Regions from separate parts of the Marinomonas sp. S3726 genome, predicted to be linked through region 3. Evidence: riboswitches for the same ligand, from Rfam matches in the RefSeq annotation. Region 3 holds a riboswitch; each other region holds the start of a gene.
What was found. Region 3 has a riboswitch for thiamine pyrophosphate ahead of thiC (phosphomethylpyrimidine synthase ThiC). Riboswitches for the same ligand answer to the same signal wherever they lie in the genome.
Positions count from the first base shown of each region.

Region 1: another riboswitch for thiamine pyrophosphate. It lies ahead of thiD (bifunctional hydroxymethylpyrimidine kinase/phosphomethylpyrimidine kinase); the one in region 3 lies ahead of thiC (phosphomethylpyrimidine synthase ThiC).
Region 2: another riboswitch for thiamine pyrophosphate. It lies ahead of thiB (thiamine ABC transporter substrate binding subunit); the one in region 3 lies ahead of thiC (phosphomethylpyrimidine synthase ThiC).

Region 1 covers NZ_JXYC01000012.1:172,727-183,761, forward strand. Annotated here, with positions in the region: gene TW85_RS11440 (FixH family protein) at 1-144, opposite strand, end outside; gene ccoG (cytochrome c oxidase accessory protein CcoG) at 198-1,604, opposite strand; gene ccoP (cytochrome-c oxidase, cbb3-type subunit III) at 1,707-2,606, opposite strand; gene TW85_RS11455 (CcoQ/FixQ family Cbb3-type cytochrome c oxidase assembly chaperone) at 2,603-2,782, opposite strand; gene ccoO (cytochrome-c oxidase, cbb3-type subunit II) at 2,792-3,394, opposite strand; gene ccoN (cytochrome-c oxidase, cbb3-type subunit I) at 3,406-4,848, opposite strand; gene TW85_RS11470 (alpha/beta family hydrolase) at 5,081-5,686, shown strand; gene tusA (sulfurtransferase TusA) at 5,712-5,954, shown strand; gene TW85_RS11480 (triacylglycerol lipase) at 6,149-7,093, shown strand; gene TW85_RS11485 (lipase secretion chaperone) at 7,107-8,141, shown strand; TPP riboswitch at 8,304-8,409, shown strand; gene thiD (bifunctional hydroxymethylpyrimidine kinase/phosphomethylpyrimidine kinase) at 8,471-9,295, shown strand; gene TW85_RS11495 (ATP-binding cassette domain-containing protein) at 9,299-10,126, shown strand; gene TW85_RS11500 (ABC transporter permease) at 10,123-10,884, shown strand; gene TW85_RS11505 (ABC transporter substrate-binding protein) at 10,922-11,035, shown strand, end outside.
Region 2 covers NZ_JXYC01000003.1:54,001-65,035, forward strand. Annotated here, with positions in the region: gene waaF (lipopolysaccharide heptosyltransferase II) at 1-604, opposite strand, end outside; gene rfaD (ADP-glyceromanno-heptose 6-epimerase) at 597-1,544, opposite strand; gene TW85_RS00530 (AGE family epimerase/isomerase) at 1,564-2,727, opposite strand; gene hldE (bifunctional D-glycero-beta-D-manno-heptose-7-phosphate kinase/D-glycero-beta-D-manno-heptose 1-phosphate adenylyltransferase HldE) at 2,820-4,247, shown strand; gene msbA (lipid A export permease/ATP-binding protein MsbA) at 4,304-6,091, shown strand; gene TW85_RS00545 (3-deoxy-D-manno-octulosonic acid transferase) at 6,091-7,323, shown strand; gene TW85_RS00550 (HAD family phosphatase) at 7,408-8,073, opposite strand; TPP riboswitch at 8,181-8,292, shown strand; gene thiB (thiamine ABC transporter substrate binding subunit) at 8,392-9,408, shown strand; gene thiP (thiamine/thiamine pyrophosphate ABC transporter permease) at 9,384-11,006, shown strand; gene TW85_RS00565 (ATP-binding cassette domain-containing protein) at 10,999-11,035, shown strand, end outside.
Region 3 covers NZ_JXYC01000010.1:104,991-116,025, forward strand. Annotated here, with positions in the region: gene TW85_RS09315 (glutathione S-transferase N-terminal domain-containing protein) at 1-365, shown strand, start outside; gene TW85_RS09320 (ClpXP protease specificity-enhancing factor) at 444-842, shown strand; gene TW85_RS09325 (SIS domain-containing protein) at 906-1,499, opposite strand; gene TW85_RS09330 (YraN family protein) at 1,504-1,896, opposite strand; gene TW85_RS09335 (penicillin-binding protein activator) at 1,838-3,739, opposite strand; gene rsmI (16S rRNA (cytidine(1402)-2'-O)-methyltransferase) at 3,770-4,630, shown strand; gene TW85_RS09345 (EAL domain-containing protein) at 4,785-7,349, shown strand; TPP riboswitch at 7,395-7,499, shown strand; gene thiC (phosphomethylpyrimidine synthase ThiC) at 7,647-9,629, shown strand; gene TW85_RS09355 (hypothetical protein) at 9,868-10,539, shown strand; gene aroA (3-phosphoshikimate 1-carboxyvinyltransferase) at 10,607-11,035, opposite strand, start outside.

The sequences.
Region 1 (11,035 bases), on a different contig from region 3:
TTCTTTATAGTAGTTGTCAACGACCATGTCATTGGGTGAGTTTAAAGCATATGAAATTTGTATTACGGCAACAAACATAGAACTTACAGGAATAGCTATAACAAACCAGGGCCAAAACTGTTTATACCAAGGGGTCGGTTTCACTTAAAATTTTCCTCTCATTAAGGTGCCCAAAAGGGCACCTTTGTTTAAGTGTGTTAGTTTACAGGGCCAAGGAAACGGCTTTCTGTGGTTTTACTAACATTAAAGTTTTCATCGATAGAGCTAATAGTAAAACTGATTTTGTTCTTTTGTACTTTCAAAACATGAGGTGGAACCTGAATTGAAAGGGGAATAGAGCGAACTTCACCAGATGTTACGTAGATTTTCTTGCGGCCTATTACTTTAATGCCATCCAAGCCTTCAACTTCAAGTTTGAAAGTGTGGTCTGATTGGTCCATATTCATTACTTTAATGGTATAAATATTTTCAATCATGCCGCTAGGGGTCGTATTATATAGGCGATTTCTATCCTTTAAAACATCTAATCCAAGTGCTTCACGATCTGTCGCAATATAAGCAAAACTAATTACCATAATAAATAGTGCTATGGCGTATCCAATAGATTTTGGTCTCCACACTTTTGTCTTTTTCCCTTCTAGGCTATTTTCAGTGGTGTAACTGATTAAACCTTTAGGGTAGTTCATTTTCTCCATTACTGAATCGCATGCGTCGATACATAATGCGCAGCCTATGCACTGTATTTGAAGTCCTTCACGGATGTCTATGCCAGCAGGGCAAACATGGACACATTGATTACAGTCGATGCAATCGCCAAGGTTAAGTGCTTTTAGATCTGCACGACGCTTACGTTTGCCGCGGTTTTCCCCGCGAGCTTCATCATAAGAAATTACCAAGGTGTTTGTATCAAACATAACTGATTGGAAGCGAGCATAAGGGCACATGAAAGAGCAAACTTGCTCTCTCATCCAGCCTGCAAATAAATAAGTGGCACCCGTAAAAAATGCGATCCAAAAATAAGCCCAAGGGTGTGCTTCTAGAGTGAATATTTCAATGGAAAGCTCACGAATTGGGGTGAAGTAGCCAACAAATGCTAGCCCTGTTAAAGCTGAAAACAATACCCACAGAGCATGCTTGTTGAATTTCTTAAAAAACTTAGAGCGCGACATTGGTTGCTTATCAAGGGCAATACGTTGGTTACGGTTGCCTTCAGTTTTTTCTTCAATCCACATGAAAATCATGGTCCACACTGTTTGTGGGCATGTGTAGCCACACCAGACTCGACCAAAAAGTGTAGTCATTAGAAATAAAGCGAATGCCGCTATGATTAACAGCCAGGCGAGCAAGACAAAATCTTGTGGCCAGTAAGTAACATTGAAAATATGGAATTGACGACTAGGGAGGTCAAAAAATACAGCCTGACGATCGCCTAAATTAATCCATGGTGTTAAAAAGTAGCCTGCCATCAAAACCCAAAGAATCTTAGTCCTTATAGATTGAAAGAAGCCTTGAATTCGGCGGGTATAGATTTTTGTTCGTTTTTGATAAAGGTCGTATTCAACAACATCATTATCTAGATTCTTTAATGGAATCTGCTGACTCATAGCCATTCATCCTGTAAACAGATTAATAGAAAGTGACAGGAGAATAATACAGAAAAGAAGAGAGGATCGAGTGTGACATGGTGTCACACTCGAGAAGAAGCATTACTCTTGATGAGAAAGGCTGTATACGTAAGCAGAGACAATGTGAGTTTTGTCTTCACCTAAGATTTCATTCCATGCTGGCATTTTGCCTGCACGTCCGTTACGCAACGTTTGCATAACTTGCTGCTGAGTGCCGCCATATAACCAAATATCATCAGTTAGGTTTGGTGCGCCGAACAGTTTATTACCTTTACCATCTTGGCCGTGGCAAGCAACACAGTTTGCGGCAAAAATATCTTTACCTTTTGCGACTGCGTCGTTGTCAGTAGCTTTACCTGAAAGGCTTAGTACGTATTGAGTGGCATCGTTGATGCCTTGCTCGCCAAGACTTGCGCCCCATGCTGGCATAGCTGCTGTTCTACCGTGTAAGATGGTAGTTTTGATTTCGCTTGCTTCACCGCCATATAACCAATCGTTGTCAGTTAGGTTAGGGAAGCCGTAGCTGCCAGTCGCTGCTGAACCGTGACAAATTGCACAGTTATTTGAGAATAAGCGTTGACCTAGGCGCATTGCCTTTTCGTCTTGGCTTAGTTCAACAAGGTCTGTACTTTGGTATTTAGCAAATAAAGGCCCAAACTCTTGTTCCGCTTTAGCAACTTCACGCTCGTATTGGTTGATTTGAGTCCAACCAAGTAAGCCTTTAAAGTTACCAAGACCTGGGTAAAGGGCTAGGTAGATAAGTGCAAAAACAACAGTAATGACGAACTTCCAGTACCACCAGCGTGGTAGTGGGTTGTCAAGCTCTTCAATGCCGTCATAAACGTGTCCTGTAGTAGGTACTTCACCGTTAGGGTGTTTTTTATTACTACGAACACTCGCTAGTAACCAGTAGCAGCCAAAGATAGAGCCAAGTGTGATGGCAATAATCCAGGCGCTCCAAAAAGGAGTTAATTCATTCATTTTTGTTTATTCTCCACGGATTGCTTTTTGGGCATATCTTCATCTTCATCAAAAGGAAGGTTTGCAGCTTCATTGAAGTCACCTTTCTTTCTTTTGCTGAATGCCCATAACGTAACAGCGATAAAAGCAACGAATGCTAATACTGTTGCGATACTTCTAAGCGTATTAATGTCCATAATTGAGTCCTAGCGTTTGATTACTGTGCCAAGTTGCTGAAGGTAAGCAACTAGGGCATCAATCTCACGTTTGCCACGAACGTCTTCTTTCGCTGTTGTAATCTGCTCATCGGTGAAAGGTACACCAACAGAGCGTAGAGCTAGCATCTTGTCTGCAGTTGAGTTGCCATCAAGAGTGCTGTTAAACAACCAAGGGAAAGAAGGCATGTTTGACTCAGGTACAACATCACGTGGGTTGTATAAGTGAGCACGGTGCCATTCATCACTGTAACGTTGACCAACACGAGCTAGATCAGGGCCAGTTCGCTTAGAGCCCCAAAGGTGAGGGTGATCGTAAACAGATTCACCAGCAACACTATAAGGTCCATAACGTTCAGTTTCTGCTCTGAATGGACGAATCATTTGTGTGTGACAGCCAACACAACCTTCGCGGATATAGATATCACGACCTTCAAGCTCTAATGCTGTTAAAGGTTTTAGGTTTTCCACAGGCTGAGTGGTTTTTTGCATAAAAAACAGAGGTACGATTTCTACCATAGCACCGAAGCTGATTGCTACGATGATTAGTGCAATCATAAGGCCAATGTTCTTTTCGATTATTTCATGACGCATTTAAAAGCCCCTTATGCTGCTTGTGTATTTGCTGTGTTTGCAAGCTCTTGCTCTTTTTGGCAAGCACGTACAGTAAGGTAGGTGTTAACAGCCATTAATAGCATACCTGTTAAGAATAGAACGCCACCAATTACACGTACTGTCCAACCTGGCTTACTTGCATCAACAGCTTCAACAAAGCTGTATACCAAAGAACCGTCTTGGTTAAATGCACGCCACATTAGGCCTTGCATAATACCGTTTACCCACATTGAAGCGATGTAAAGTACAGTACCAATTGTTGCTAACCAGAAGTGAACGTTAATAAGTTTGATTGAGTGCATTTCACCAGCTTTACGGCCAAATACTACAGGCATCATATGGTAAACAGCGCCGATACTAACCATTGCAACCCAGCCTAAAGCACCAGCGTGTACGTGACCAATGGTCCAGTCAGTGTAGTGTGAAAGCGCGTTAACTGTTTTGATAGCCATCATTGGGCCTTCGAAGGTAGACATACCGTAGAAAGACAATGAAACAACTAAGAAACGTAGGATAGGGTCAGTACGTAGCTTGTGCCAAGCACCTGAAAGTGTCATTACACCGTTGATCATACCACCCCAAGAAGGTGCAAGTAGAATCAAAGACATTACCATACCAACACTTTGAGTCCACTCAGGAAGTGCAGTGTAATGTAAGTGGTGAGGGCCAGCCCAGATGTAAAGGGAAATCAACGCCCAAAAGTGAACGATAGACAAACGATATGAGAATACTGGACGACCAGTTTGTTTAGGTACAAAGTAGTACATGATACCTAAGAAACCAGCTGTTAAGAAGAAACCTACAGCGTTATGACCGTACCACCACTGTACCATGGCATCAATTGCGCCAGAGTAAATGGAGTAGGACTTAAATAAGCCAGCAGTCACAGATAAGCTGTTGAAAATGTGAAGCACTGCTACAGTTACGATGAATGCACCGAAGAACCAGTTAGCTACATAAATGTGCTTCATCTTACGTTGCATAATAGTGCCAAAGAAAACAACGGCATATACAACCCAGACGATAGTAATAAGAATATCGATAGGCCACTCTAATTCAGCGTACTCTTTAACTTGAGTAAAACCTAAAGGTAGAGTGATTGCCGCAGCGACGATAACTGTTTGCCAACCCCAAAAGGTAAAGCTAGCTAAAGTATCAGACCAAAGACGCGCTTGCGTTGTTCTTTGTACTACGAAATAAGACGTTGCGAAAAGTGCGCAACCGCCGAATCCGAAAATTACTGCGTTAGTGTGTAATGGTCGTAAACGACCAAAGTGTAGATATTCAATACCTGCGAAAATGTCTGGCCATACGAGTTGTGACGCGATTAATACGCCTAACCCCATGCCAACGACACCCCAAACGACTGTCATGATGGTGAATGCACGCACCACACTATAGTTGTAGGTTGGATGATCAAAAGCTGTGCTCATAGTTTCTTCCACAATCCACGAAGAGTGATTGACCTTGTAATTAATTGAAATGCCCGTATTAAGTTACTTCTTACAAAGACTTGGTAAGACCGACTTAAAAAGTCTCGAGTAATTAGTAAATCATACTGAAGCGGTGAGTAAACTAGCCGCGCTATTATAAGCGTTTTTGATCTTTTTTCTATTGGAGTAAGTTGTTTTTAATGGCTTTTCTTTGTCATATGGCAATATTTTTATGAGTAAGTTTTCTTTTTATATGGCCCATGGTGCGGGTCTTGGACATAGTGGTGGTTTTTTAGACAAATTTGGCGTGACATTTTGTCGCACACAAAAAATGAACTATTTGCCACTTACCTTTGAATATATGTCAGAAATCGAGGCCAGTGGTAAGCGTAGACCACCAACACGGTTTCCACAACTTGTCGATGAGTTTCGAAATAAGTTAGACCAAAATGCTTCTTTAAACTCACTTGTTGTAGCTGGTAAATCCATGGGTGGGCGTGTTGCATCGCAACTATCGTCAGATGAAAGAGTGGCAGCAATTGTGTGTTTAGGGTTTCCGTTTTATCAACAAGGTAAGCCAGAAAAACATCGCTTGTCTTTTTTACATGAAATTAACAAACCTTGTTTGATCATACAGGGGACTCGTGATGCATTTGGTAAGCCTGAATGGGTTAAACAACAAACGTTAAACCCAAACATTAAAGTGCATTGGTTTGAAGGCGCTGATCATGATTTTAATATGTTAAAATCGCTGAACAAAAATCAATCGCAAGTCATTGAAGAAATCAATGACGTAATTAAATCTTGGGTTGACTTAGACTTTAATATTGAAGCTTGAAATTAAAATGGGGATATGAGTAATAATGGACACTATAGAACATGATAGTTTTTTGGATGCAGTTGGGCTTTATTGTCCAGAGCCTGTCATGCTTTTGCACGTTGAAATGAGAAAGATTAAAGCTGAGCAAATACTTAAGGTTGAAGCGACTGATCCATCGACCACTCGAGATATTGTAAAGTTTTGCCAGTTTTTAGGGCATGAACTTATTCAGCAAAACGAAGAAGAAGGACACTTTTTTTATTGGATTAAGAAAAAGAAAAAGTGAATAAAGATATAACTTAGACTTGATTTTTATATAGTGGAGAAATAACAAAAAATCATATCTGTAATTGTTTGTTTTATACACGATTCTTACATACTCTCGACATTCCATAACAATAAAAAGCAATTTTGCGCACTTATAGGTCATTAATTTACGTTTAGTGTTTGTATTGTGCGCTTATAAATAAGGAATAGAATATGTTTAAGAAATCGTTAGCGATCGCCTGTATTGTTTCTTCCTCCCTTTGGTCTGCCAGCTCACAAGCTTGGTGGTTTTCATCTTCCGATGATGATTATACCCAAACAAAATATCCAATATTGTTAACCCATGGCATTTTAGGTTTTGATGAAATGTTAGGGGTCGACTATTGGTATAAAATTCCGCAGACACTTGAAGCAGAAGGTGCTGAGGTTTACACCACCCAGGTAGCAAATAGTCAGTCAGTTGAGGTTCGAGGCGAACAACTTTTGTCTGAAGTTCAAAATATTATTGCAGCAACAGGTGCGACCAAAGTCAATCTGATTGGGCATAGTCATGGTGGCCCTACAGTAAGATATGTTGCTTCGGTGAGACCTGATCTAATTGCTTCAGTCACCTCTGTGGGTGGCGTTAATAAAGGCTCTGATGTTGCAGATTTTGTAAGAAATGCTGTTCCAGAAGATTCAGCAGCTGAAGCGGTATTAGCTGGATTGACGACAGCATTAGCAACTGTGATTGATTATTTATCTGCAGGTGGTTATGAGCAAGATGTTCTTTCCATGCTTACTTCTTTAACGACCGAAGGCTCATTAGCATTTAATCAAAATCATCCTCAAGGTATTCCTACAACAGCATGTGGTGAAGGTGAATATAGTGTTAATGGTGTAAATTACTACTCTTGGAGCGGCGCGAGTGCGTTTACGAATGCACTAGACCCAAGTGATTACTTTCTTGGTTTAACATCTGTGTTAATTGACGACAGTAAAAATGATGGCCTGATTGAAAGCTGTGATAGTAATCTTGGTATGGTTGTTCGAAATGATTACAGCATGAACCATCTAGATGAGGTAAACCAATTCTTTGGTATACATCACTTGTTTGCAACTGATCCTTTAACCGTCTATCGCACACATGCTAATCGTCTTAAAAATGCTGGCCTTTAATGATTGGTGAGTTATGAATATTTCCCTAACTAAGAAAGTCTGCTTAATCGTGTTTGGTGGACTTGCATTTCTTGGTTTGGCGAAGTGGACAGGTGTTGCTTATCAAGCAGCGCCTGTCTTACAGACCAATCAAGATCAAGGCTCTTTAACCAATAACCAAATTTCAAATAAATCAGTTGAATCATTCGTTTTGTCATCTTCAGAAAAAGCCGACATAAAGGCTCAACTGAATGTTGCACAAAATAATGAATACAATCGCTTCAAAGATAAATTTGAATGGATAGGCTCACAATCCTCGTTAAGGGGAACCAGTATAGCTGGCTCATATCCTATTGATGCAGAGGGGCATTTACTTCCTCATATTAGTATTAAGCATAGATTTGATTATTTTATGACGCTGCTTGGTGAATTATCGTATGAACAACTCATTGAGTTAATAAAAGAAGATATCAAGCAATCACTTGAAGAGCCTGCTCTTAGTGAGGCGCTTTCATTGCTGGAAAATTATCAGGCTTATAAATATGCATTAAAGGCATTAGATGATGAATTTTCAAACTATCAAGTTAGCCTAAATGATAAGACTGCAATCATAAATAGGCAGATTAGCTTATACCAAGAAATAGATAAATTGCGCTATGAATATTTTGAACTTGATTATCGGTTGGCATTCTTTGCACAAGATATTGCAGATGAACAAGCGTTAATCGCAAATTTACAAGGTAATGATACAAACCGTGAAGAGGATAAAACCAAACTTAGTGGCTTAATAAATACACTAGAACTAACGAGTAAGGAAACGGGAGAAAGCTTATTTGATCTACAAGTAAAAGAGTTCGGAGTGGAAGCCGCCCAAAGGCTTGCTAATGTTAGAGAGTCGCGAAATGAGCTTAATACAAGAGTTAAAGAATATTTAAAGCAAAAGGAAGGTATCTTAAATTCAGGTCTATCTACCCAAGATCAAAGTTTAGAATTAAAGTACTTAATTGAATCAAGCTTCAGTTTAAGTGAGCAAAAGCGACTTAATGCTTTGGTTGCTATGCTAGAGTAATAACAAACTTGTGTTGTTGTTAACTTATTGATTTATTGTGAAATTTATTTAAAATTAAAGATTTTAATAAATTATTAGTAGATAAACTCCTTCGACTAACTAGTTGACACCTTCAATTTGTCTAGGCAATATCACGCAAAATTTGCTTAACAGCAATACATATTTAGTTAGTCGGGGTGCTCTTTTTGAGCTGAGACTGAGGTTCGCCTCTAGACCCGTTGAACCTGACCCAGTTAATACTGGCGTAGGGAACTGGCAAGCCTCATCTCTTTTAGACAATTTCGATCTGTCTGTCTTTTTTAGGCTCCAGTTTTAATTAGGAGCCTTATATGCAAACGCGCAATCAACCTTATATTTCGTTAACTATTGCTGGATCTGATAGTGGTGGTGGAGCAGGTATTCAAGCCGATATTAAAGCCATGTCTGCAACTGGGTCATTTGCATGTTCAGTGATCACAGCATTAACAGCGCAAAATACGCAAGGTGTTAGCGCCATACATCCTGTGCCGCAATCGTTTGTTGAAGATCAGCTTGAGAGTATTTTTTCTGATATGAAAGTTGATGCCGTTAAAATTGGCATGCTGTCAGATGCAGATACAATTCTCATGATTGCTCAAATACTAAAAAAGTACCAACCAAAAGCAGTAATTTTAGATCCTGTTATGGTGGCAACAAGCGGCGATGTACTTTTAGAATCGCAAGCAATTTCAAGCCTCGTTAATCACCTCATTCCTTTGGCTGATTTAATCACGCCAAACCTGTATGAAGCGCAAGTCTTATTAGGTAGAGATCTTAACGCTTTTCCGAAATCTAATGCAGAGTTAGAAAGTACAGCCAATGCTCTTTTGTCGCTTGGCTCTCAAGGCGTTTTATTAAAAGGAGGGCATATGGACACTCAAGACAGCACAGATGTTTGGGTGACCGAAAATCAAATTGAGTACTTTTCTAAAACAAGGGTGGTCACAACTAACACTCATGGAACGGGTTGCACCTTATCTTCAGCTATAACGAGCTATCTGGCACAAGGCTTGTCTATGTCTGAATCGATTAGAAAAGCTAAGGAATATATTTCACAAGCTTTAGTCGCCGCTAAGAATTATCAATTAGGTCAAGGTAGCGGGCCTGTTGATCACTTTTTTATGCTTAAGGCGTGATAGATGTCAGCTTGTAATGTTTTAGCATCAAACCTCACTAAACAAAATGAATACCTAGTAACAGCTAGTCTCAAGTATGAGGCTAGTCAAAGCTATATCTACCAAGATATCGAGCTCAGATTACCGTTAAATCAAGTGACCTGCTTGTTAGGTCAAAGTGGCTGTGGCAAGTCTAGCTTATTAAAGCATTTAGTTGGGCTACATAAGAATGCTTGTGTGAATGATTTATTGATACAAACAAGTGTGCATTCAAGTCTTGATGTAAAAGGCTTCCAGCATGAGCTCGCTTATATGGCGCAGCAGGATCTATTGCTGCCCTGGTTATCTGTTATTGATAATGTGCTGCTTGCTTATGATCTTAAGCGACCAATCTTGAAGAAAAAAAGTCAATTCAATCAGGCGTTAAAAAGTCGAGCGCAAGAAATTTTAGAGCAAGTCGGTTTACCTGATAAAGCTGATAAGAAAGTGTTTACCTTGTCAGGCGGTATGAGGCAGAGAGTCGCTTTAGCGAGAACCTTAATTCAAGATAAATCGATAATATTAATGGATGAGCCATTTTCGTCAGTTGATGCCATAACACGCGATAAGTTACAGCAGTTAAGTAGCCACCTATTAAAAAACAAGACTGTGCTTTTAGTGACACATGACCCACTTGAAGCCTTAGTTATGGGGCATAACATTTTACACTTTTCAAATAAAACTGAAAAAGAAACGACTCTCAAAACACTAGAGCCTATGCCTTTACCTAATTCTTTACCTCCACGAAATATTGGTAATGAAGTTTCTGGTTATCATGGGCAATTGATGCAGATAATGCAGGCAAGGCAATGAATAAATTTATCAATACAAGCTTTAGCCGAGTGCTCGTAATAAGTTTCCTACTAGTTTTATTTTGGTGGTTGATAGTAGCAGTAACTCAAGTTCCTAGCTTTATTCTTCCATCACCAGAGAAAGTTTTTACAAGATTTTGGCAGTTAACAGATGTGTTATACCCACATTTTTTGGTGACTCTAATTGAGATTGTCTTTGGTGTGTTGCTGGGAGTGTCAGCCGGATTAATTTTTGCGATTTTAATGGTTTACTTTAAGCCTGTTCGTATTTGGCTTTTGCCTGTATTGCTTTTCAGTCAGGCGATTCCTGTGTTTGCCATAGCGCCTATCCTAGTTCTTTGGTTTGGTTATGGGATAGTTTCGAAAGTCATTATGGCCGCGGTCATTATCTTCTTTCCTATTCTAATGACATCATTTGATGGTTTAAGGCAATCATCAAAAGACTATCTTGAGCTTGCTCAATCAATGCAAGCTAATCGTCTAAGTATTCTTTTTAGAATTCAACTTCCTGCTGCTTTACCTGTCATGGCGTCAGGGCTTCGAATGGCGATGGTTGTTGCCCCAATTGGCGCAATCATAGGAGAGTGGGTTGGCTCATCTCAAGGGTTGGGCTACTTCATGCTTTATGCCAATGCGCGAATGCAAGTGGCAGATATGTTCGCAGCACTATTCGTATTATGTCTACTTTCGATTTCACTTTATTACCTTGCTGATCAGTGTCTCAAGAAACTGATTTTTTGGCAGCAAGACAATAGTTAATAGCACCCAGTTATCACCCTTAAATAAGAGAAATATTATGTCTATGTTAAAGAAGTTAAATGCATTAATAGCGGGTTCATTACTCAGTTTGAGCGTTCAGGCTCAAGAGAGTATTGATGTGATGTTAGATTGGTTTGTTAATCCAGACCAC
Region 2 (11,035 bases), on a different contig from region 3:
TAAAATGGGGAATAGGCCATTGCTTTGACGGGCCAAACTCTGCGCCAGCCATAAGGCAGATAGCAGGTCTATTAGGATGCAACTTAAGATCTTGAAATAGCTTTTCTTGGTTTTTCTCGTCAACTTCAAGCTTTGGGTTGGGCATGTTTTTAGGGGTAGGGGGGTAGGCTTCAGTTTTTTCCAGCCCAAGAGAAGTAAAGCGTTTTACTGTTTGGTCTAAGCTAGCTTTATCAAGCTTTCTTCTTTCATTTAGAAGGAAGTATCTTTGCTCTCCATGAAAGCCAACTCGTTTTGGAATGTTAGCAAAAAAAGGAACTAAAGCAGATTTCCAAGATCTAGGAAGAACGATGGCTTGATCGTACTTTTCACTACGTAAAGAGTGCCCTAGTTTTTTTCGTGTACTAATTCCCCATTCACCATGGCTAGTGGGTAAAGTGATAGCGTTTCTTACATCTGGCATACGTGCCAAGATGGGGGCAGACCAAGCTGGACCTATTACATCTATAATTGCATCAGGATGGTTTTGTCTGATTTGGCAAAAAAGACTATTCGCCATAACCATATCGCCGACCCACGAAGGGCCGACTATTAAAAATTTAGCCATTAGCATCTAGCCATGTCATATAATCTTTTACACCTGTTGCCAGATCCCTAAAATCACCTTGATAACCCGCTTCTCTTAGTTTGCTAATATCTGCTTGAGTGAAGCTTTGATAAGCACCTTTTAGGTGATCTGGGAAATCTATATACTCAATTTCACCTTTTTCATAGTGAGAAATTACAGCTGTCGCTATGGTTTTAAAAGGTTCTGCTTGGCCAGTACCTAAGTTGTAAACACCTGAAGCTTGAGGGTTATCTAGGAACCATAGTTTCGTTTTTACCAAGTCTTCAACATAGATGAAATCACGGCTTTGTCCGCCAGCTTCATAACCATCGTAAGCACCAAAAAGTTTCGGATTTTCACCTGCAAGCACTTGATTACGTAAGTGGAATGCAACACTTGCCATACTACCTTTGTGCTGTTCTCTTGGGCCGTAAACATTAAAGTATCTAAAGCCTACAATTTGAGATTCTGCATTAGGTAGAATATTGCGTATATATTGATCGAACTGAAACTTAGAAAAAGCATACATATTTAATGGTTTTTCATGGCTTCTTTCTTCTTTGAAAATAGGACCTGCGCCATAAACTGATGCAGAAGAGGCGTAAGAGAATGGGACTTTATGCTCAAGGCAGTAATCAAGAACTGCTTTTGAATATTGATAGTTAACATCCATGACGTATTTGCCATTCCACTCTGTTGTTGCAGAGCAAGCACCTTCATGGAAAATAGCATCGACTTTTATAGATAGCGTTTTGTTTTTTAAGGCATCTAAGAAGTCATACATATCCATGTAATCAGCAATATTTAGATCTGCTAAGTTAATACATTTTTTGCCGTCTGTAAGGTCATCTACCAATAAAATATCGCTAATACCGCGATCATTTAGGGCTTTAATAATGTTGCTGCCGATAAAACCGGCGCCGCCTGTTACTATATACATATTCTTTATCCTATTCCCTTTATGGGTTTCTTTGCATCCAGTTTATCACTTCGGTAAGCCCTAGAAAAATGTGATAACTGGTTGTTCCTGATAAATTAGCGTCTATTGGATTATTTTCACCATCTAGGTATTCATTCCAACGACCGTCCACTTTTAGATAATGGTTGAAGGTAAAGTTCAGCCCAGTATGAATTGTTTGTGCTTGATCTTGATTTGACTCAACTTGCACGCAGGCCGCTTTTAAAAACTCAGTGATAGGCCAAATGCGTTTTGATGTGTCTAGTGGTTTACCTGTTTTTGCATCTATTTGATTATAAATGCCACCTTTAGGATCAAAGCCATATTGACAGGCTTTCTCCCATAGATTGGTTGCCATGGTGAGATAAGATTTTTTAGGGTGTATCTTATAGGCTTGATGTAATAACCAAACCCACTCAAAATGATGGCCAGGTTCAGTAATTTGTCCATCGTTTTTGTCTGCTTGCCAATCTAGCTCAAAAAATTCTAGCAAACTTCTGCTTTTTTCATCATAGAAATGCGCTTCAGCCAACTCTAACAGAGAGATAATTTGTGTTCTATAGCAAGCTTCTTGTGTTGCATTAAACGCAGCAATATAACCCTCTAATAAATGCATATGAGGGTTTTGACGTCTCTGTTGTGTTTTATCAATAGGGTAGCTCTCATAAAAACCACCACTCTCTGCACTCATATGTTGAACGAGAAAGTCGTCAGTTTTCTTCATGAGTTCTAACGCTGTTTTATCTTTTGTCGCATTAAAATAAAAACTAAAAGAAAGTAATACAAAGGCTAATGCGTAGGCATCGCTTGTATTATCAAGAGGGCTAAGCTTGTCGTTTAGAGAAAAGCGCCAGCGTTCAATACCATTTTCATTAAATAAATAGTTGTTAACGATAAACTTATATAAAGGCTTAATAAGAGTAAGCCACTCAGGGTCTTTTGTTTCTAAATAGGCGTGTGAGAATGTGTAGAGTTGTCTGCATTGACTAAGCAGTCGAACACGCCCCATCGGTTTTAATTGCCAGTTTTGATCGAGGCACTCTGCACTCATGCCGTTGGCTTTATTGATGCCTTTTAGTGACCACTTCGTAAGTAGATTTTCATATAAATATGAGTGACAAGGTGTAAGGAAATCTCGCTTACATTCTGGAATTGTGACTGTCATTGTGGAATAAAACCTTATCTTTGTGACGATATCCAACTTGGGTGTTTCATATGATAAGATGGGCGTCCCAAAAAATCGATTATTATTACGCCATGGATTCTTCATATTTAAATTTTCAAGATAAACATATTCTAGTTGTTGGTGATGTCATGCTAGATAGATACTGGCATGGTGGCACTTCTCGAATTTCACCTGAGGCACCTGTTCAGGTTGTTAAGGTATCTCAAAATGAAGATAGGCCAGGAGGCGCTGCTAATGTTGCGCTAGGCCTTGCTCAATTAGGTATGGCAGTAACCCTAATTGGTATCGTCGGAGATGATGAAAATGCAGATGCATTGGAGGCTTGTTTAAATAATGCGGGAGTGAATTGCCATTTCGTCCGTACTGCAAGTGCTCCCACTATTACTAAACTGCGTCTAATGAGTCGTCATCAACAATTAATTCGTATGGACTTTGAAGAAAGCTTTGCTGCTGAAGAGTTGCAGCAAGCTTTAGCTAGTGTAGTAAAAGAGCAAATATTAAATAAAGATGCGGTTATTTTTTCTGATTATGCTAAAGGCACATTAGCGGGTGTACCAGAGCTTATTCGTATCGCTAATCAAGCGAGTGTTCCTTCTTTTGTTGACCCTAAAGGCAAAGATTTTTCAATTTACCAAGGTGCAACCTTAGTAAAACCTAACTTATTAGAGTTTGAAATCATTGTTGGAGCATGTGAATCAAATGATGAGGTATTAGAGCGTGGTGAAGCTTTAAGGCTGAAATATGGTTGGAAAGCTTTATTGGTTACTCGTGGTGAGGATGGGTTGGTGCTATTTGAAGAAGGGCAGCCGGCTTTCTCTTTAGCGACTGCAGCAAAAGAAGTATTTGATGTGACCGGCGCTGGCGATACTGTTGTCTCTGTTTTAACGGCGGTTTTTGTAACTAGTAAGCGTTTAACTGATGCAGTTGAGTATGCAAACCAAGCGGCGGCTTATGTTATCAGTAAGTTAGGTACAGCTTCTATTACATCAAAACAACTTGATGCCATTATGTTTGCCAGAACAAGAACCACAAATTTTGGTGTACTCGCTCCTTCAGAGTTATTAGAACAAATTCAGCTTGCTCAAATGAACGGAGAAAAAATTGTTTTCACTAATGGCTGTTTCGATATTCTACATCCAGGTCATGTGACCTATATGAAACAAGCTAAAGCTTTGGGCGATAGGCTTATTGTTGCAGTGAATACGGATGCTTCTGTTAAACGCCTAAAAGGTGATAAACGTCCTATTAATCCTTTAGAGCATAGAATGGCTGTATTAGAAGGAATAGGTGCGATTGATTGGGTGACCAGCTTTGATGAAGATACGCCAAAGGAAATTATTGAGGCTTTATCGCCTGATGTTTTGGTAAAAGGCGGTGACTATAGTATTGAAACCATAGTAGGTGCTGAGCATGTCCTTAGCCAAGGTGGCGAAGTAAAGGTATTAACCTTTGTTGACGGATATTCAACTACATCAATCATTGAAAAAGCGAATTTATAGAGACTTTAATAAAAGTCAGCTGAAGCTCTCTCGCAACATATAACGGAAGAATTTAATTGGAAACCAAAGTTAGTAAACCTGTATCGGATGTGAGTATTTACTTACGTTTGCTTAATTATACGAAAAGCTCGTGGCCTTATTTTGTATTAAGTTTTTTTGGGTATCTGTTATATGGTGCGATGGAGCCTACGTTAGCTTATTTACTACAGTTAATTGTTGATACCTTAGGTAATCCAGAAGCAGAAGGCGCTAGAACGAATTTAGCTGACGATAGGCTATTTCTTCCTTTATTTATTCTGGGGATCTTCATTATTCGAGGAACAGGAACCTTCTTTGGTAGCTACTTTATGGCTGTTATCGGAACCAAGCTCGTCTTTGACCTTAGAGTTGATATGTTTAATAAGCTAAGTGAGTTGCCATCAAGCTATTTTCATGGTGAATCAAGTGGTCGAATTTTATCAAAACTCACCTTTAATACAGAGCAGGTAATTGGTTCTGTGACTCAGGCTGTGAGGGTGATGTTAAGAGAGGGTTTAACTGTTATTGGTTTGTTTGGTTTTATGCTATATACCAACTGGCGTTTGTCTCTCTTTTTTATTCTGATTATCCCCTTTATTGCGGTTATTGTGAGTTATGCCTCTAAGCGTTTTCGTAAGCTGAGTAAGCGTATTCAAAATGCGATGGGGGGAATTACAGATGTAGCCTCGGAAGCGATTAAAGGTCAGGAGGTTGTTAAGATATTTGGTGGTAAAGAGTATGAAAAAGAACGTTTTTATCATGCGGCCTATCATAACAAGCGCTCTCAGCTCAAAATGGAGTTAACCAAGTCTTTAAACGTGCCTATTGTTCAGTTCATTGTGGCTACAGCTCTGGCTATGATTATCTGGTTGGCACTTGCTCCTGAAATCAGTGAAAACATGACCGCAGGCCACTTTGTTGCCTTTATTGGTGCAGCTGGAATGTTGAGTAAACCCCTTCGCCAGCTGACCGAAATTAATTCTATTTTGCAAAAAGGTTTAGCAGCAGCGCAAAGTATTTTTGAATTCTTAGATGAAGAAAGTGAAAAAGATACGGGGAAAACCAAAGTCGACACGCTAAAAGGTAAGCTTGAGCTTAAGCAAGTTAGCTTTGTTTACCCTAATACAGATAAAAAGATATTAAATAAAATTGATTTAACTTTGCCTGCCGGTAAAACCTTAGCCTTAGTTGGTCGCTCTGGCGGTGGTAAGTCTACTGTGGCTAACTTGGTTCCTAGATTTTATGACATTAATGATGGTGAGCTGTTAGTTGACGGTATTAATGTTAAAGAGTACGCCCTAAACGACTTGCGCCGAAATGTGGCTTTAGTTAATCAAAAAATAGTACTTTTCAATGCAAGTGTTCGTGAAAATATTGCTTATGGTCACCTGGCTGATGCTTCTGATGAAGATATTATCGCCGCTGCCAAAGCGGCTAATGCTTGGGACTTTATTGAAAAATTAGAGCATGGTTTAGATACCCAGGTCGGGGAAGACGGTACACTTTTCTCTGGTGGTCAACGGCAGCGAATTGCAATTGCACGAGCTATTTTAAAAGATGCCTCCATCTTAATTTTGGATGAAGCAACCTCAGCGTTAGATTCAGAATCTGAACGAGCAATTCAGCAAGCATTAAACTCATTGATGAAAAATAGAACGACAATAGCGATTGCTCATCGATTATCAACGATAGAGAAGGCGGATATTATTGCTGTAATTGATCAAGGGCAAATTATAGAGCAGGGAAGTCATGATGAACTGTTAGCAAAAGGTGGTGCTTATGCCAAGCTTCATGGTCAGCAGTTTAATGAGGAAGAAAGCCACTAATGTTGGTGTATCGAATTTTAATGGGGTTGATTAGCCCTTTTATTCTGATGAAACTTTTTAAATTAGGGAAGGGTTACCCTGATTATTCTATTAGAAAGGTATTAGGCTTTAACAGAGAGGCTGTAAAGGCTGATGTTTGGATTCACTGTGCCTCTGTGGGTGAGGTGTTAGCGGCAAGGCCTTTAATTCAATCATGGCAAAACAGAAACCTTGATAAAAAAATACTTATTACAACTATGACGCCAACCGGTGCCGAACAAGTTACTAAAAGCTTTGGTGAATCTGTTGTTCATAGATACATTCCCGTTGACTGGTGCAGCTCGGTAAAGCGATTTTTAAAAATGGTCGATTGTCCTAAACTGCTTATTATAGAAACTGAGTTGTGGCCTAATTTGCTTTCTCAGGTGAAAAAAAAGGGAATGTCGCTCCACATTGTTAATGCGAGACTAAGTGAAAGGTCCTTTAAAAAGTATGCTAAGTTTTCAGATTTTTCACGAAAGTTGATGGCTTTGCCTGATAGTTTTTGTGCGCATGCAGACGCTGATGCAAAACGCTTTAAGGCACTAGGTGCATCGCAAGTGCTAGTAACAGGCAATATCAAGTTTGATTTAAAGGTTAATCCTCAAGTTATAAAGGATAATTGGCAGCAGTACTTTGCTAATAACGAATTTGTATGGATTGCTGCTAGTACTCATGAAGGTGAAGATGTGCCCTTGCTTGAAGAGCATCAAATTTTAAAGGCTCATCACCCAAGTGCGGTGCTTATTATTGTACCAAGACACCCTCAAAGGTTTGAGCAGGTTTTCCAGCAAGCTTGTGCTAAATTTGAAAATGTCGGGTTACGCTCTGAAACCCCAGTTGAAGAATGGCATAACCTTGATGTACTTGTGGGAGATAGCATGGGGGAGATGATGCATTACTTCCAGGCGTCCGACCTTGCTTTTGTTGGAGGTAGCCTGATTGAGAGAGGGGGGCATAACCCTATAGAGCCCGCTCTTTTGTCTAAGCCTGTTTTGGTGGGAGATCACACTTTTAACTTTAAAGACATTACTGAAAGCTTAGTCTTGTCTGGTGGTGGTTTGCGTTGCAAAAATAGTGAGTTAGTAGGAAGCCTATTACTCGCTTTTGCGAAAGATAAAGCTTTAGTTGCAGAAACGGGTACAGCAGCTTATGAGTATGCATTGAATAATCAAGGCGCGGTTGAAAGAGTGTTGGATGCAACTGACGCTTAGTCTAATCGTATTTCCCTAGTGTGCTTTTATCGCTTATGAAGAGAGGCTTTAATTTGCCTCTCTTACTGGTTTTTTTCTTATTTTCTAATCTAGTAACTCTTTAAAGTCTGATAAGCAGGTTTTTGCTGCGCTCATATCATTCTTAATATTAAATTCATGCCTAATGGCAATAACATCACAGCCTGCTTTTTGAGCTGCGCTAATTCCAGCAAATGAATCTTCAAATACCAAGGCGTCTTTTGCTTTTATATTGAGCTTTTTTAGAGCGGTCAGATACGCTTCTGGATGAGGTTTATGCTGGCTAACGTCTTCTTGGCTTATGATGAGATCAAAAAAGTGTTCAAGTTTCAGTTGAGTTAAAACTTGCTCAATCATCCAATTTGCGGCACTACTTACTACTGCAATTTTACAATTCAATTTTGCTAAATGCTCGAGGTAAGGCAAAAGGTTTTTACTAAGTCTAAGTTGCTCTTTTAAAAGGGTTTGGTAATGTAATCTGAAATGCTGATTAAACTCATTTAAATCTGGTTTTATATTCGCAGCAGCAAAGAAATGTTGCGTGACAGTTGGCCAATCTTGACCCATTACATCCTGATAAATCGTGTAATCCGTAGTGCTGTCATAGTCTTGGCAAGCTAGCGCGAGTGCTTTTCCTTTAAGTGGTTCTGAATTTACCAAAGTGCCGTCTAGGTCAAATAAATAAGCTAGGTATGTTTTGGGGATTTTGGGTGAGGGGGCTGAGTGTATCAAATCGTTTCCTTTAATTTTTATTCTGCCTTACATGGCAATGACCTTGTCTTAATTAAGAGGTCTAAACTGGCCTTAAGTTCAAAATATCGTTACAATCCGCTTCGATTTTTTATCTCATGGGGTGCACTGCTATTTTTGATGCAGGGCTGAGAAGCAAAGGCTAACCCAATGAACCTGATCCAGATTATGCTGGCGTAGGGATTGAGATCCTCTATTTATAATATTTTTTAGCGCTTAATTTTATAAGCCAAAAAATAGAGAGCCTTCAAGCCTCGCCGCTCACAATGCCAGATACGGCTTGTTTTTAGGAGCGACACAATGCGAACACTTTATATTACTTCTATAGCGCTAGCTACCCTAGCCAGTTTGTCTTTATCGGCTACAGTTGTACAGGCTGACGAAGCTAAGACGTTGAATGTTTATACCTATGATTCATTTGCATCAGACTGGGGGCCAGGCCCTAAAATTAAGGCCAATTTTGAAAAAGAATGCGCTTGTACCTTAAATTATGTCACCTTGGACTCTTCTGTTGGAATCTTATCTCGAGTGCAGCTTGAAGGGAGTTCTTCAAAAGCAGATGTGCTTTTAGGTTTAGATTTAAACCTAATGCAAGCGGCAAAAGCTAGCGGGTTAGTGTCGGAGCATAATGTGGATACTAGTAAGGTAACAACACCAGGCGGATGGAGTGATTCTTACTTTGTGCCTTTTGATCAAGGGTATTTCGCTTTTATCTACAATACCGAGACCTTGAAAGAGGTGCCTAAATCATTAAAAGAAGTGGTCGAAAATCAAGATCTATCTGTTATTTATCAAGACCCAAGAACCAGTACGCCAGGCTTAGGTTTAATGTTATGGATGAAGTCTGTTTACGGTGACGATGCTGGAAAAGCTTGGCAAACCCTAGCAAGTCATACCAAGACAGTTACCAAGGGCTGGTACGATGGCTACAGCATGTTCCTAAAAGGTGAAGCGGATCTGGTTTTAAGCTATACCACATCACCAGCCTATCATATGGTGGTAGAGAGTGAGTCTAAATATAAAGCAGTACCTGCATCTGAAGGTTTCTATCCTCAGGTTGAGGTCGCAGCTCAGTTAAAAAATGCACCGAATAAAGCCTTAGCGGATAAGTTTATGCAGTTTATTTTGACTCAAGGTTTCCAAGGTGAAGTTTCAACAGGTAACTGGATGTTTCCTGTGATTGAGCTAGGTGATGCTTTACCGAAAGCTTTTACTGGTCTTGAGCAGCCAGCTAAAGTGCTGACTTTGCCAGCCGAGCAAGTTGCCGCTAAGCGTAAGCAATGGATTAATGAGTGGCTAGATTCAGTTACTCAATGAGATTGGGTTCATTTGGAAGCAAGCTTACTATAAGTTTGCTTCCTGCTATCTTAATCATTGGTTTTTTCTGCGTTATTGGTGTTGCAAGCTTTATTGCTTTACTTGCTTTTCAAGATCTTTCAAATTGGCATCAAACTCTTTCAAGTCGCTATATCTGGCGATTACTTGAATTCTCTATTTGGCAGGCTTTATTAAGTAGTCTATTGAGTCTTGTTATTGCTATCCCTGTAACAAGTGCTCTTATGCATAGGCGTTTTATGGGGCGAGATTTTTTGCTACAACTTTTCTCTATTTCTTTAGTGGTTCCAACCATAGTTGCTATCTTAGGGATAGTTGTGGTTTATGGCCGTAGTGGCTGGATAACATCTGTAACTGACATTGAATTACCCTTGTATGGTTTGTTTGGTATCTTGCTAGCCCATGTCTTTTTTAATATGCCTTTGGCTGTACGTATTCTTATTCAATCCCATAGTTTGATCCCTTCAGGTCAGTGGCGTTTATCTTATCAGCTTGGTTTCTCTCGATGGAACTTATTTAGATGGGTGGAATGGCCCTATTTACGTAAAGCTTTACCCGGTGCTTTTCTACTTATATTTATGCTTTGTTTTACAAGCTTTGCTGTTGTTTTAAGTTTGGGGGGAGGGCCTAAATCTAGCACTCTAGAGGTGGCAATTTATCAAGCGCTTAAATTCGAATTTGATATAGCTAAGGCGAGTGTTTTATCTTTGCTTCAAGTATTTGTTTGTACCTTAATTGCTGTTCTAGTTTATCGGTTTGCTAGTGCTTACCAACAGGATTTTAGTTTAAAGCAATTAGATAGTTTTCCGGTGAAGGATAGCCTTCAAGCTAAATGTTTTGATTGGGGGATTTTAGCCTTGGCCTTGTTGATTCTATTACCTCCTTTTATTGCTATCTTGTCACCTATCTTTACACCGTTGTTTATAGATACGCTCTGGCAGGAAGCTACTTGGCAGGCTGTGTGGGTTTCAATCAAGATAGCTTTTCCAAGTGCTGCTCTTAGCTTGTTATTAGCGGTAGGTTTCGTTTCTTTGGCTAGGGTATCTATGGATAGACCAGGTTGGTCATGGCTTCCAAATAAGCTTGAGTATCTAGGTGGTATGATTTTAATATTGCCCAGTCTGGTGATGGCTACAGGTTTGTTTTTATTATTGCGTAACCTTGGTATAGCTGCATTTGATCAAGCGTACTGGGTGGTCGTTTGGGTTAATGCCGTAATGGCTTTGCCTTTTGTCTTAAGAGTTGTATTACCTACTTTTTATCAGCAAGAAAAGCGTTACCGCAAGCTGTATCAGAGCCTAGGTATAAGAGGCTGGGCGAGGCTTAAGATAGAGTGGCCAATGGTTCGACAATCTGTTGCTCAAGCGACAGCTTATGCTTTGTTGTTAAGTTTAGGGGATATGAGTGTTATTGCTCTGTTTGGCTCCCAAGGGTTGCTTTCTTTACCGCTTTATCTTTTTCAGTTAATAGGTTCCTACCGTATTGAGCAGGGCGCATGTATTGCTGTGATTCTGGTTTTGTTATGTTTTGCTCTTTTTTCAATATCTACCAGATTAATAGGCGGAAAATCTCATGCTTGAGTTCGATGTTCAATATCAGTGGCTTAATC
Region 3 (11,035 bases):
TATACCCTGTTGCACGTGCTGAAAGTCGTTTGTATATGTATCGTATTCAAAGAGACTGGGCAGCATTAGCTGATTTTATTTTGACAAGTAAAGATCAAGCTGCAATTGAAAAAGCTCAAAAAGAGCTGAGAGAAAGCCTAATTAATGTAGCGCCAATCTTTCAAGAAAAGCCTTATTTCATGAGTGATGAGTTCACGATTGTTGATTGTTGCTTAGCTCCGATTTTATGGAGACTTCCTATTTTGGGTGTTGAAATAACGAAAGAGCAAGCGCAGCCTTTATTTGAATACATGGATCTTATTTTTGATCGTGAATCATTTAAAGAAAGCCTTTCAGAGGCTGAACAAGAAATGCGTTTAGACTAACGTTAAGTTAGTTGTTGAATAAAGGGGCCTTATGCCCCTTTATTTGTTTAGTAGAGAAACTAGAATGAGAGAAGGGTGATGATCCCAAAAAGATCCTATTTGCTGAAGGCAGCCTATGAGTGGGTTGTTGATAATGATATGACACCGTATCTTTTGGTAAATGCTGAATTGCCAGATGTTGTTGTGCCAACGGAATTTATTCAAGACGGTCAGATTGTTTTGAATATTAGTATGACAGCGGTAAGGCACCTTATTATGGATCAAGAGGCCGTGTCTTTCGAAGCTCGCTTTAGCGGTAAACCAATGCAGGTATATGTGCCTATTAAGGCAACCTTAGCTGTGTACGGTAAAGAGAATGGCGATGGATTATTCTTTCCAGATGAAGAGTTTCCAGATGAGCCTACAGATCTGACACCAACCAAAGAGCCTGAGCCAAAAGCGGATAAAAAAGGTTTTACTTTACGGGTTGTGAAGTAGCTTTGCCCTGAATCTAGGTTATTGTTTATCGAGTTAATAAAAAAGGCGCTTAAAGCGCCTTTTTTAATCTTCATAGCCAAAAAGTTGGCGTTCAATTAAATCTATTAGTGTATGTATGACAAGAACTTGGCACTCATGCACTCTAGCAGTCCCCAATAGGTTTATTTTAATTTCTGTATCATCTGTAGAGGTTAGAGCTGAAATGTTTTTTGCCTCTGGGCTAGTTAAGGCGACAATAGACATCTTTCTCTGATGCGCGGCTTGAATAGCTTGAATGATGGGAGAGGTGTTGCCTTTATTGGCTACTATAAATAGAACATCACCAGGGTTTCCAATTGCAGTTAATTGTTTTGAAAACACATCATGGTAACTGTCGTTGTGCGATATAGATAACAAGGATGCACCTTCACCACTTAATGTAATTGAGGGAAGTCCAGGTCTCTCTCTTTCCATTTTATCTAACATTAAGGTGTTAAAGTAATGGGCTAAATGTGAGCCTGTACCATTGCCACAACAAATTACCTTATTACCTTCTGCAATACTTGCAAACATAACTTTTGCTGCATGCTCAATATAAGGTGGTAAGGACTCAAAAGCACTTTGCTGTGCTTCAAAGCTTTGGGCGAATTGGGTGTATATTGCTTCTTGAAAATCCATATAGTTAAAATGCGCTTTTAAGCCAAGTAAGATGTTTCTCATCTATGCTTTGATCAAAGAGTATGGCATCAAAGCGTATGTCTACATCGTGTTTATGGTTGATTAAAAGCCAATATTGGGCACTTTTAATCACTTTTCTTTGTTTTCCATGATGAATGCTTTGGGCAGCATTCCCGTGGCTGTTATCTTTCCGGTATCTTACTTCAACAAAAACAATTACACCATTTTCAAGGCAAATTAGATCTATTTCACCCAACTTACAAAAGAAGTTCTGTTCTAAGATGGTGAGCTTTTGTTTCTGTAAAAACCGCCGGGCAGCTAGTTCTGCTAGCTCCCCTTTATTGGTAGCCTTCTTCTTTAGGGCGAGTGATTGTAAAAATGTCCTTATTTTTCGCATTGATCAATCTTCCTGATTTGAACATAACGAGCTCAGGCCTTTTTCTAAAAACACCTAATTCATCTAAAGTAATAAGTCCTGTATTAGCGGAAATTCTGGCTTGTGGGAGTTTGTGAAAAACCCAATAACGATTCGCTAACAAGTAAGCGTCTGCTCCCATGGCTTGTAATCGCTTTAAAATATTTTTAGAAACCTTTGAAGATACAGGGTCCAATAGACTATTTGCTCTTGTTAGCGCGGGTACTTCTGTAAAAAGTATGCGTTCAATATCTTCTTTTTTTGTATTTTTATCTGGTGTTTGATTGTTGATGGAATGGCTTGCCAGAATGGGAATGTTATTGTCATTCGCATAGTAATAATCAAGTGAGGGTCTAATTTGTTTGGCGTCAGTCAAGTGCCCAACAAAGTATAGATAATCTAAATCTTGTCTTGGTCTATCAATGCTGCTTACTTTTTGATTGAGGGTGCGCTCAATTAATTTTTTTCTTTGCTGGCTCTCATTTATAAGTAGCAGCTCTTTAATCGCAGTTTCTCTTTCCTTTGGTTTGTTATTGAACTCAATATTGCTGACAATATTAATATTTTCTTGCTTGCCAATTTGTTTGAATTCATCTGCTTGGCGAAGAGCCCAAGGATCGGTTAGTGATAAAATACCAGCGTTAGTGGCACCTTCTTGTTTGGCGAAAGAAATTAGTTCTAAAATATCGTCGGCACTGGTTAAAGAAAAATAGTGTAGATTTGGGTGCTTTGCAGACGTTTCTAATTGATTTAATGCGATAACTGGTTTTTCTAAGTTAAAGCGACTCAGTTGAGCCACGGAGCTTTTAGAGAGAGGACCAACAACCACATCTACATCTTGAGCATAAGCTTCGTTTAATGCGGCACCTATATCCTGAAAGTCGTCACTATTGATAAAGATCAGCTGAGCTTTATTTGCATCTTTAATCTGATAATAAGCGGCTAAAAATCCATCAATTATCGCTCTTGATGCAAGGCTTAATTTGCCCGTCATAGGCAAAATAATTGCAATCTTATTAAGCTTAGTTTGATCGAGTTCTTCAATTACTACAAAGTCTTCGGGAGGTGTGCCTGCAGCTGGGTGTAGAGGGTGTTTTGCTTGCCATTGTTTAAAGGCGTTAAGCTGCATACTGATTGTTGCTGATTTTGACCTGAGAATTGATGAGATGCTGAGCCAACCTTTTAAAACAGGGTCAGGATTTTTTTGTAAAAAGCTAACTTCAGGATCTGTTAAGTTTTGAATTGCTTGCCATAATTGTGATTGATTGTCCGCTAGTCGATCAAGAGGTAAAAGCGAATCAAGTTTAATTCTCTCTTTGACGACAGAAGGCCAGTTCTGAAGTACTTCGAGTGCAGCCGCTCTTTTTAAACCGAGTTTATATTGGCTAGTATTTAGATCCGCATTATCTAACCTTTTAGCTTTAAATAATGCGCTTAAGGCATATAAAGGTTGCTTTAACTCAGTATAGATTTGAGCGGTTAAAAGGTAGGCATCAAACTGTTTTGGGCCGGTAAAAGGTATGACTTGGCTATCTAGTATAGAAAGCGAAGTTGCTAACTGACCTGCTTTATATTTTAAAGTTGCAGCATTAAAATAATAAACAGAGGAGATACTTGGCTCTAGGCTTCTTTCTGCTTGCCAAATTAGCTTTTCAAATTCATCTGTAGGTATTTCTTCTACTGGTTCTGCAACTATTGTTTCAGCAATAACAGGTTCTTGTACTACTTGAACTTGAATACTTTGTGTTGTTTTTTCAGAACCACATGCAACCAAGAGTGCAGAACACAAAGATAATGCTATTATACGCCCGTTAAAAAGACTCATATGCTTAAAAATCAAAGAGAAAGAGGTCGTATGTTACCACATAGTTCTACGGATGTTAGTGGCACCCTGTATATTGTCGCGACACCAATTGGAAATTTAGATGACCTTAGTAAAAGGGCAAAAGAAACCTTAGAAAAGGCAAGTTATATTGCTGCTGAAGATACTCGCCATACCAAAAAACTACTAAATTTCTTTAATATTGAAGCCCGTTTATTTTCACTCCATGATCATAATGAAAAAGACCGCGCCCAATATATCGCTAAGTTACTGGACGAAGGTGAAGATATTGCTTTGGTTTCTGATGCTGGCACTCCTTTGATTTCAGACCCTGGGTATCACGTTGTTAGCCATCTAAGAGATTTAGGCTACAAAGTATCACCTGTGCCAGGACCTTCAGCCATCATAACGGCTTTATGTGCATCTGGTTTACCAACAGATAAGTTTTTCTTCCAAGGCTTTTTACCCGCTAAAAGTAAGTCTCGTAAAGACGTAATGCAAACATGGAAGCAGCAAACAGGTACAACGATATTTTATGAGTCAACTCATAGGATTAATGATTCTATTACAGATCTCATGTCAGTGTTTGATGATGATGTTGAGCTGGTTCTAGCCCGTGAGCTGACTAAAACGTTCGAGACTTTTCTTAAAGGTAAGCCTTCTTATATCTTGCAATGCTTTGAAGAAGACTCAAATCAAATGCGGGGAGAGTTTGTAGTAATGGTTGATTATAGACCTCAAGAAGATGAGGATGACAATGATCAAGAGGCCAAGCGAATTCTTGAGATATTATTGACTGAATTACCTGTTAAACAGGCGTCACAACTTGCAGCTAAGATTACAGGTCTAAAGAAAAATTTTCTGTATCAAATAGCCTTAGAGATGAAGTCATAAATTACTTTTGATATAGCTATTATTGATATTGGGTTCTGCCAATATAGTTATTTGAAATAATGAATATAGGGGTGTTATTAAGGATTTATTCGCTTTAGACATTGTCAAGATAAGAGCAACTTGCCTATTATCGCTAGACTATTAAAAAAAACTTATGCATTTTTTGTCAAAATGGCTGAAATCGCCTGCCCCTATGATAATTGCCATAGCGCTCATTGTAATTATTTGCGCTTGGCTTACGTATACTTCATTATCCGTTAACGGCTGGTCCTATCCTGTCTCTTATCATGAATCAATTAAAGCTCAATCTTCTTTATTTGATCGTCAGATTTTATCTCACATTAATGAAGTTGAAAGCCTGAGTGATCAACTTAACCGATTAAATACTTATTCTCAAAGTGAAGTTGAAGGTGTATTGAATCATGTTAAAGGTGATGAGAGTCGGTTTAATTATGTTTGGTTTGATGCTCGTGATTCAACAGGTTTAGACACACTCTTAAATCAATACGAAATGCGTCAGTTTGCAAACGAAAGTACGAATATTTCCAACTTATTATATATAAGCCAATCTGAAAAATATGCTGGCATGCTTGGTTCAAGTATTAGGATAAAAGATGCTGGGTTATTATTTGTGAGTATGAATATAGCTGAGCTATTGACCCCTAAATCTGATGTTGATATCACTAATAACCCGCCCTGCTTAAATTTGTCATTATTGACTTCTTCTGACACTGTGAGCCTTGTGTATACTGCTAAAGCCCTACCATGTCAGGGGTTTAGTAAAAGTCCAATTTCTGAAACTTATCTTTTTTCATGGTTAAATCATAAATTTAAGTTAAGTGTTTTTCCTTCTTTCAGTCCAATTCAAAATGAACCTAGATCTTTAATTAAGCTCTTACTTTCCATGTTAGTGTTAATGGCAAGTTTGATTGTATTTTATATATACAGGTCAAGACGTTATGAATACAAGATTGAAAGTCTTTTAAAAGATAGAGGGCAAAGTTTAAAAGAGGTCCGTACTGAATATTCGAATTTATTTATGTTGTCAGTGGACGGTATTTATCGAGCAAATTTGAATGGTAACCTACTTAAAGCAAATCCTGCCTATGCTATGGCTTTTGGTTATGACAATGAAGATGAACTTTGTATTAAGGTAAAAAATATTGGTCAACAATTGTATCTAAACCCCAAGCAGTATTTGCATTTTATTAATCTGCTTAAGAAAGAGCAAAGGGTGATAGGTTTCGAATGGCAAAGTCAGGACCAAGCGGGTAGGCCTATTTGGTTGCTTGAGAATGCTTATTTAACTCAACATGAAAACGGTGAAGTCTACTATGAAGGCTTCATTTCAAATGTGACCGAAAAGAAAAAAGCGGAAGAAGCTTTAAAACAGCAAGCGCAAATGGACTCCTTAACTGGCTTGTTAAATCGAGCAACATTTGTGGCTCAGATGTCATCTTTTATTGATCAGCATGGAGCTGATCAAAGTGCAATTTTCTTTATTGATCTAGATAAGTTCAAAGCAGTTAACGATCAATATGGTCATCATGTTGGAGACGAGTTATTAGTTGAGTTCTCCCGTCGTTTAAAGGCTTGTTTTAGTATTGATGAAATGATAACTCGATTAGGTGGTGATGAGTTTGCTGTCTTTTTAAAGAGTGTTGAGGGGTTGCCTCAGTTACATGAGTTGGCTGATAAAGTGGTAGCTGGTATGCGTAAGCCTTTTGCGTTTAGCAATGGGTTCAACTTTAAAATATCTGCCAGCATTGGCATCAGTATGTTGGACGCAAGTGTAAAAAGTGCCAGTGAAGGGTTAAAGCAAGCTGATATGGCCATGTATGAAGTAAAGCGCAATGGACGTGCCGACTTTATTGTCTTTAATCAAGGGCTGAATGAGTTTGAAAGACGCCGAAGTTTATTAGAAAAGAGTCTTTTTAACGCGTTAAAGCATAATGAAATTTATATTAATTATCAGCCGATAGTATGTTTTGAAACAGGTGAAATTAAGGGAATGGAAGCTTTAATGCGCTGGCGAAATGACACCTTAGGAGAGGTCTCACCAGCCGAGTTTATTGCTATTGCTGAGCAAGTGAATTTAATAAATCCCTTTTCAAACTGGTTAATTCACCATGTATGTCATGATTTAAAAGATTTAATTAGTGCCAGTGGAAAGCCTAACCTCTTTGTTAGTATTAATATTTCGCCTAAGCAACTGCTCTCTGACCAGGTATGTGACAACTTGCTTATGTCGATGGAGGTGAATCAGTTAACACCTAAAAATATTAAAGTAGAAATTACTGAAACAGCGATTTATGACCAAGAAGAAAGTGTACTGCGACAGCTCAGACGTATTCGTAGTTATGGTGTTGGTATTTATATCGATGACTTCGGAACAGGATATAGCTCTCTTGAAAGACTAACTCAGTATCCTTTCGATGGACTTAAAATTGATAGGTCGTTTGTTAAGAATTTAATCCCTGGTAATAGTCAGGATGTCATTCTCAAAGCATCGGTGAAAATGGCAGAAATGTTAAACCTTGTTGTCGTCGTTGAGGGGATAGAAAGTCATTTTCAGTATGATTTTTTTAAAGTTTTAAAATGCGAATATGCCCAAGGTTTTCTTCTTTATAAGCCTTTATCTCTGGTTGAATTGAAACAAGAAATATTACAAAAAAACTATTTTAGTAGCGACCTGCTTACTGATGAAACAATCAGCTAATGATTCAACAAGGCTTTACTTTTTCTTTAATCTCCTTATAGTTGCTCCCACTTGTCGGAGTGCCATTTGGCTGAGATCGTGTTTATGCACGGGATCCGCAGAACCTGAACAGGGCTAAATACCTGCGTAGGGAACAAGAAAATCTTCATTCTTTCTTATCTGCATCGAATGCTTTTCCATTCTTAAATTATGGCTAATTGTCATAGTAGAGTGGTGTTAGCAAAAATCAGAGATATGATTTTTGTAGAAGCAAACGCACGACTGACAAGCACTTCTTTCATTTTAAAAGGATTGCTTATGTCTTCTAATGAGTTAAAAAATACTAAATCAAACTCAGCTGTACCTGAAACACTGAGTAAACGCGAAGAAGCTAGGTTAAAGGCTAAAGCCTTTATTGACTCTTTGCAGGCGAACCCTTTTCCAGCCTCAGAACGTGTTTTCATTCAAGGAAGAGACCCTTCTATACAAGTACCTATGCGTAAAATTAATGTTTCGGATACGCCTATAGGCAAAGATCCTGCTAATTTTACCTATGAGAAAAATGAATCTGTTTATGTCTATGAATGTTCAGGACCTTATTCTGAACCAAGTAGGCACATTGATGTTTATAAAGGTATAGCGTCCACCCGAGGCAAATGGATAGCAGCACGTAATGACATTGAAGAGCTTGAGGGGGTATCTTCAGAATTTGCTCAGCAAAGGCTCAGTGATGAAAAGTTAGATAACCTTAGGTTTGAAAACTTACCAAAAGTAGTAAAAGCTAAGCAGGGCGCGGTGGTAACTCAACTACATTACGCACGCAAAGGTATTATTACGCCTGAAATGGAATTCATTGCGATTCGTGAGAATCAAAATATGCAGGCAGTACAAAGTGAGCTTTTGTTGAAGCAGCATCCAGGACATAGTTTTGGCGCTAATATCCAAACTCAAATTACTCCTGAGTTTGTGCGTCAAGAAGTTGCAGCAGGTAGAGCTATCATACCCGCTAATATTAACCACCCTGAATCCGAACCAATGATAATAGGTCGTAACTTTTTAGTGAAGGTTAATGCAAATATTGGTAATTCGGCTTTAACCTCATCTATCGAAGAAGAAGTTGAGAAGCTTGTTTGGTCAACGCGTTGGGGGGCAGATACCTTGATGGATCTGTCGACAGGTAAAAATATTCATGAAACCCGTGAGTGGATTTTGAGAAACTCACCGATTCCAATTGGTACAGTACCGATTTATCAAGCACTGGAAAAAGTGAAAGGCATTGCCGAAGATCTAAACTGGGACGTCTTCAGAGACACATTGATTGAGCAAGCGGAGCAAGGGGTAGATTACTTCACAATTCATGCAGGGGTTCTATTGCGTTATGTTCCTATGACAGCCAAACGACTGACAGGAATAGTTTCTCGTGGTGGTTCAATTATGGCGAAATGGTGTTTAGCACATCATGAAGAAAGTTTCTTGTACCAACGTTTTCGTGAGATTTGTGAAATCTGTCAGGCTTATGATGTCTCTCTATCTCTTGGTGACGGCTTGCGACCTGGTTCTATCATGGATGCTAATGATGAAGCTCAAATGTCTGAGCTTAAAACCCTAGGTGAATTAACTAAGGTGGCCTGGGAGTATGATGTCCAAGTTATGATTGAGGGCCCAGGACACGTGCCTATGCAAATGATTAAGCATAATATGACAGAGCAACTTGAGCATTGTCATGAAGCACCTTTTTATACATTAGGGCCGCTAACTCAAGATATTGCACCTGGCTATGATCATTTTACATCCGGTATAGGAGCCGCTCAAATAGGCTGGTATGGCTGCGCAATGCTCTGTTATGTAACGCCTAAAGAGCATTTAGGCTTACCAAATAAAGAGGATGTAAAGCAGGGCTTAATTACCTATAAAATTGCAGCTCATGCGGCAGACCTTGCTAAAGGGCATCCCGGGGCGCAAATTCGTGATAATGCATTATCTAAAGCGCGTTTTGAATTTCGTTGGCAGGATCAATTTAACTTGGCATTAGACCCTGAAACAGCGAGAGCTTACCATGATGAAACTCTGCCACAAGCATCAGGCAAAGTTGCTCATTTCTGCTCTATGTGTGGACCAAAATTCTGCTCCATGAAAATTACCCAAGAAGTAAGGGATTATGCTGCGGATCTTGAGCGAAGCTCTAAGATAGAAGTGCATAATGTCCAAGCAGATGAGGTGCGTAAAGGAATGGATGATATGTCAGCTCAGTTTAAAGATTTGGGAAGTGAGGTGTATTTGTTACAAGAAGAGATCAACTAGGCTTCTATAAAAGCACTTTTTGAATTAATCTAGAGCCCTCTATATTAGCAAGTTCTTGTGAAAAATGTGTTTCATGATAAGTGATCACTTTTACAATGCAAAATTTGTTAAATAGAGGGTTTTTTATGCTTTATTTTAAATAATTTTACCGCAAGATTACTTCAGATTGACACATCTTGACGGGTTAATAGTCATAATTAAAGTATGGCTATTATTTGCCTGAAAAGGAGTTTGTTGAATGGTGATCTCACTAACTAAAACATGGTGCTTTTTGATAGCGCTCATTTTGTTGGCGCTTTTTGTGTCACCTTATGTTTTTTTGGAGTGGAAATCAGAAAGTTTAAAGCGTGAAATTCTAGAAGACCTTAAAAAGCTTCGCCAATCTCAACCTCCCCCACATATCGTTCATAACCCAAGATATAGAAAACCATCTGATATGCCTCAGGTGATCTTCCCCAAAGCGGTTGTAGCGCGAACAACAATTGATATGCCAAATGACCATGTTGTCTATTTTTTAACGCGTAAATTAAGTTTATCTGAAGAAGCTCAAAGTACGCTATCAGATATCGTGACTCGATATTCAAATCAAAGAAAAATCTTACAAGGTAAGATAGCCGTTGAAGTTCAGCTGCTAGCAGAGTTAAGTCCTAGTGATGCTGAATATATGCAGAAAGTGTCTGATGCAGCAGGTATTCAGGCAGACATTAGTACCCAAGTTATGCGTTTATATGCCAAGCAGCAAGTCGAAATTTATCAATTATTAACCCTTGATCAAATTGAAGAGCTTGAATTGATAAAGCATAGATTTGCACAAAAGATGAAGGCTCGAATCGCAAAGGATAGAACAAAAGGAATCTTTTCATTTGAAAGTGGTGATATTGAATCTAACGAGATTAAGTCAGACAAATAATCTAGATGACAGTATTTAGGACACATAAAAAAACCAGCTTAAGCTGGTTTTTTTATGTGTGATCAAACTAGTTTGTTACTTTCTCAAATAATTCAAAGTAGGTTGGGAAAGTCTTGGAGGTACAGCCTGGATCATTAATTGTCACCTGACTGTTTGAGAAAGCCACAAGTGAGAAACACATAGCAATTCTATGATCATTATAGGTATCGATTGCAGCATGCTGTACATCTGCTAATGGTTCAACATAGATATAATCTTCACCTTCATCAACTGTAGCACCAAGTTTACGTAGCTCAGTCGCCATGGCATTGAGTCTATCCGTTTCTTTTACGCGCCAGTTGTAAATATTTCTAATACGAGTAGGGCCTTTGGCGAAAAGAGCTGTGGTAGCAATTGTCATTGCCGCATCCGGAATATGGTTCATATCAAGGTCAACACCATTTAGTCCGCCCTTGCTGGCCTGAACCCAAGTTGGACCATAACTAATGTTTGCACC